DNA from 2 places in the Microbacterium altimontanum genome. Region 1 is predicted to be linked to the other one. Evidence: predicted binding sites of a transcription regulator. Region 1 holds the regulator's gene; the other holds the start of a gene.
What was found. Region 1 encodes LexA, which represses DNA repair genes until DNA is damaged. Its sites were predicted from a motif close to TCGAACANNTGTTCGA; they were not measured.
Positions count from the first base shown of each region.

Region 2: AC3RX1_RS16665 (LexA family protein) is a predicted target of LexA. The motif match lies at 1,223-1,238, and genes of this name have one in related genera.

Region 1 covers NZ_JBYRJB020000007.1:27,361-29,748, reverse strand. Annotated here, with positions in the region: gene metE (5-methyltetrahydropteroyltriglutamate--homocysteine S-methyltransferase) at 1-670, shown strand, start outside; gene lexA (transcriptional repressor LexA) at 715-1,413, opposite strand; gene AC3RX1_RS13365 (LysM peptidoglycan-binding domain-containing protein) at 1,669-2,019, shown strand; gene AC3RX1_RS13360 (histidinol-phosphate transaminase) at 2,063-2,388, shown strand, end outside.
Region 2 covers NZ_JBYRJB020000011.1:84,649-87,036, reverse strand. Annotated here, with positions in the region: gene AC3RX1_RS16670 (ATP-binding protein) at 1-1,016, opposite strand, end outside; gene AC3RX1_RS16665 (LexA family protein) at 1,257-1,694, shown strand; gene AC3RX1_RS16660 (Y-family DNA polymerase) at 1,695-1,895, shown strand; gene merB (organomercurial lyase MerB) at 1,944-2,388, opposite strand, start outside.

The DNA.
Region 1 (2,388 bases):
GGACTGGTCGGCCTACGCGCAGTCGCTGACGGCGAAGCCCGTGAAGGGCATGCTGACCGGCCCCGTGACGATCCTCGCGTGGTCGTTCGTGCGCGACGACCAGCCGCTGGGCGAGACGGCGAACCAGGTGGCACTTGCGCTTCGCGACGAGATCGCCGACCTCGAGGCCGCGGGGATCGGCATCATCCAGGTCGACGAACCGGCGCTGCGTGAGCTGCTGCCCCTGAAGAAGGCCGACCAGCCGGCGTACCTCGACTGGTCGGTGGGCTCGTTCCGGCTCGCGACGGCAGGGGCGGCCGCCGCGACGCAGGTGCACACCCACCTCTGCTACTCCGAGTTCGGTGTCGTGATCGACGCGATCGCCGCCCTCGACGCCGATGTCACATCGATCGAGGCGGCGCGCAGCAGAGGCGAGGTGATCGGAGACATCGCGGCGTCAGGGTTCTCTCACGCCGTCGGTCCCGGCGTCTACGACATCCACTCGCCGCGCGTGCCGTCGGTCGACGAGGTCGCCGGCCTCCTCGAACGTGCGGCGGCCGAGCTGCCGCTGCGCCAGGTGTGGGTGAACCCCGACTGCGGCTTGAAGACGCGCGCGTACCCGGAGACGGTCGCGTCGCTGCGCAACCTCGTCGAGGCGACGCAGCGGGTGCGGGCGCTGCAGACCGTCTGATCCGGATGCTCTTCGTGTGTTAAGCGGGTGCTGCACGAGGCGGGTCAGACCGCCCGCAGCACTGCGACGACCTTGCCCAGGACGACGGCGTCATCGCCGAGGATCGGCTCGAACGCCGAGTTGCGCGGCAGAAGCCAGGTGTGTCCGTCGCGCTGCCGGAAGGTCTTGACAGTGGCCTCGCCCTCCAGCATCGCCGCGACGATGTCGCCGTTCTCGGCTGTCGCCTGCGACCGCACGACGACCCAGTCGCCGTCGCAGATGGCGGCGTCGATCATCGACTCGCCCTGCACCTTGAGCATGAACAGGTCGCCCTTGCCGACCAGCTGACGCGGCAGCGGGAAGATCTCCTCCACCTGCTGCTCCGCCGTGATCGGCACGCCCGCCGCGATGTGCCCGACGAGCGGGACGAGCGCCGCGTCGCCGACGCTCGGGGCGACGTCAGCGGGGTTCTCGCCCGACGCGCCGGGAAGGTCGATCAGCACCTCCATCGCCCGGGTCTTGCCGGCATCGCGACGCAGGTACCCGCTCAGCTCCAGCTGGTTCAGCTGGTGGGTCACGCTGGAGAGCGACTTCAGCCCGACCGCATCGCCGATCTCGCGCATGCTCGGGGGATAGCCGTAGCGCGCGATCGACCGCTGGATGACCTCGAGGATGGCCATCTGCTTGTCGCTCAGGCTCTTGCGCCGCCGCGTCTGCCGGCGCGGCTTCGCGCCCGTCGCGGCGTCGTGCGTTGCATCGCTCATGTCAGCTCCCGTCGTGCCGCGCATCGCAGCGTCTTCGAATGTCGGAGGTCGGTGATGGGGTGTCCTCATCGAAACGGTATCCGCTTCCCGCTCCGATCGGCAGCAGCCCGTGCGCGTGTCGCTTTCGACCGGATTCGGAACGGACTCCACTTGACATTATACAGAATCGAAACTAGGTTCGGAAGAGAAGTTCGGGCCCGGGCTCTCCCGACCGAGAGTCGGGCCCGAACCTTCCCCTCATCCCCTGGAGGACACATGAGCACCATCGGCATCGCACCCGCACCGGTCAGCACGCGCCTGCGCATCACCGCGCGCGGACGCCGTGTGCTCGCCGCGCTCGTCTCCCTTCCCCTCGCCGTCGGCATCGCCCTCGCCGCGATCGGCGGCGGGGCGGCGATCGCCTCACGCGATGACGGAGCCCCCGCGGGAACCTTCCAGACCGTCACGGTGGCAGCCGGCGACTCCCTGTGGTCGATCGCTCGCTCTGTCGCGCCGCAGGCAGATCCGCGCGACGTCGTCGACGCGCTCGTGCGCCTCAACGCCCTCGACGGTGTGACGGTGGTGCCGGGAGAGAAGCTCTCCATCCCCAGCGAGTACGCCCGGTAACGAGCGGCGTCACGGCGCGAGCGGCACAGTCCCGCGCTCTACGATGGGTGAGGTGAGCCCCCGCTTGGAAGACCTCCCGATTCGCGACGATCTCCGCGGGCTGACGCCGTACGGCGCACCGCAGGCGCCCCTCCCGGTGGCGCTGAACGTGAACGAGAACACTCATCCGTTCCCCAAGGACGTCGCCGACGACATCCTCGACGCCGTCGCGATCGCCCTGCGCGACGTCAATCGCTATCCCGACCGTGAGTTCACCGCGCTGCGCGAGGGATTCGCCGAATACCTCGGCCACGGGCTCACCCGCGACCAGATCTGGGCCGGCAACGGGTCGAACGAGGTCCTGCAGCACCTGCTGCAGGCGTTCGCCGG
Region 2 (2,388 bases), on a different contig from region 1:
CCGTTGATGCTGCGGGGGGTGCTGCGGCCCTGGCGCCGTGAGGGGTACAGCAGGCCGCGGTCCTCGAGGGCTGCCGCGACGGCGTTGCTGGTGAGGGTGTCGTCGTCGAGCTCGGCACGGATGATCGGCAGGATCTCGCCGGGGATCAGGTACAGGTAGTCCTCGTCGCGGCGGCCGAGCACCCAGTCGCCGGCGGTGGGTCGACCGCCGAGGAGGGCGCCGTTGTCGAGCGCGTACTGCAGGGCGGCGTAGACGCCGACGAGGATCTGGTCTTCGCGCGGCATCCGGTGCCGGCTGGTGCCGGCGTCGAGATCGAGCGCGCGCAGGAGGACTCCCCCGACGTGCAGGGCGGCGTCGCGGCGTCGTTCGTGCTCGATGTCGACGCCGAGGGCGAGGCGTGCGGCGGCGCTGTCCGCACTGCGCAACGTCACCCGGGGGATCTGTGCCTGCAGGTAGGCGTGCACGCTGAGGCGTGCCGCGGCCGCGGCTGGCGACTGCAGCTGCGCGTAGATCTCTCGCGGCGCCCGGCGCCTGTTGATGCGGGTGGCAAGGGTGCGCTGCAGGCTGAGCTCGTCGATCTTCTGCTCGCCGGTGGCGACGACGAGGGATGCGGCGTTCAGCGGGGAGTTGCGGCTGGCGTAGACCTCAGCCTGGATCTGGGTGAACATCGCCGGCCGGGCTCGGGAGTGCGCGGGCGCGATGTCGTCGAGGACGAGCGGCTCCCCCGGCGTGGCTGCCTTGCGGATGGAGGCGAGCGATCGCTGCGGGAGCTCGAGCGGGACGCTGCGCCCGGTGAGCTCGCCGATCGCCCGGGCGAGGGTCGTCTTACCGGCCCCGGGTCGCCCAGTGATGAACACCGGGACCGGGAAGGGCGCGCGGTGCGCGAAGGCGATCGTGCGGAGGATGTCGCCGGCGTGATCGGGGAACGCCTCGAGCAGAGGCGCGACACCGGTCTCCCATGCCACGCGCGCCTGCGCGGTGGAGACCGGTTCGCCGTCGACAGCGGGTGAGAGCATCGGCAGACCTCCCGGTCAGATCCCCCGCCGCGCGTCGACGTCGACGCCGGCGTTGGGTTCACCGTCCATAGTGCGCCGTGCCCGGATAATCGCGGCGATCTCCTCATCCTCGGGCGCGGTCGGGGTCATGGTCCCCATTCTCGCAGCAGGGGCGGCAACGTGCAGGATACCCGTTCTAATGTCGGGACCGATGCACATACTCTGGATCGGTCACATATTCGATAAGCGATCCGGGAGGCCATCATGCTCGCGCTGTCGCCTCGCCCCGTCGACGAGCCGACCGTGCTGATGCTGCAGGCCTCCCCCGTCGCGGTGGCGTGCGGGTTCCCGTCCCCTGCGCAGGACTACTACGACGGCCCGATCGATCTGACGGAGATGCTCGTCGACGACCAGGAAGCGACGTTCATCGTGCGCGCGTCCGGGCACTCGATGACCGAAGCCGGGATCAGTGACGGCGACGAGCTCCTGGTCGACCGCTCGAAGCAGCCGCGGGACGGCGATGTCGTGGTGGCCGTTCTCGACGGGCAGCTGACGATCAAACGGCTGCAGATCTCCGCCGGCCGAGTGACGCTCAAGTCCGAGAGCGCAGAGCATCCCGACATCGCGGTGCCCGAGCTCTCCGAGCTTGTGATCTGGGGCGTGGCGACCTTCTCGATCCACCACCTGCGGCGGCCCTGAATGCTGGCCCACGTCGACGTCAACAGCGCCTACGTGTCCTTCGAGCGAGTGTTCAATCCCGCGCTCGAGGCGGTGCCGACCGTGGTGCTGAGCAACAACGACGGGATGGTGGTCGCCTCGAGCAAAGAGGCCAAGGCGCTCGGGCTGGATCTCGGCCGCCCGTGGTTCGAGCTCCGCCCGCATGCGCAGCGTTATTGGTAGCGCGCGTTATTGAGCCTCGCGCTATTGAGCCTCGATTTCGTATGCCGTTCAGCAGCAGGTCTCGGGTCCGCAGCAGTTGCTGGACGGCTCGACGCTGCGAGCGGGCTGGGGCCGCTCGAGAATCCCGGTGATCACGGTGCGACCGAGCTCGAAGGCGTCGCTGACGGGGAGGGTCTGCGCGCCGGGGTGTTCGGTGAGCCAGCTGGCAGCGTCCTGCGGGGAGGTGAAGTAGTGGACCTGGTTGCAGAACGAGGAGCGGATCGATGGCGTGTCTGCGGCATTCACGAGGGACATCACCGCGGTCGCCGGTTCGACACTGGTGACGCCGACGGTCGGGTCGACGCTCACCCGGATCGTGTCGCCGCTGGTTGGGGAGATCGACTCGATGCGGGCGGGGCGGTCCAGGAGGGCGGGGAAGATCAGGGTGTCGAACGCGCACCAGGTGTAGAGCTCTTCACCGGAGACGGTGAACCGGTGCCTGGTGGGGCGCAAG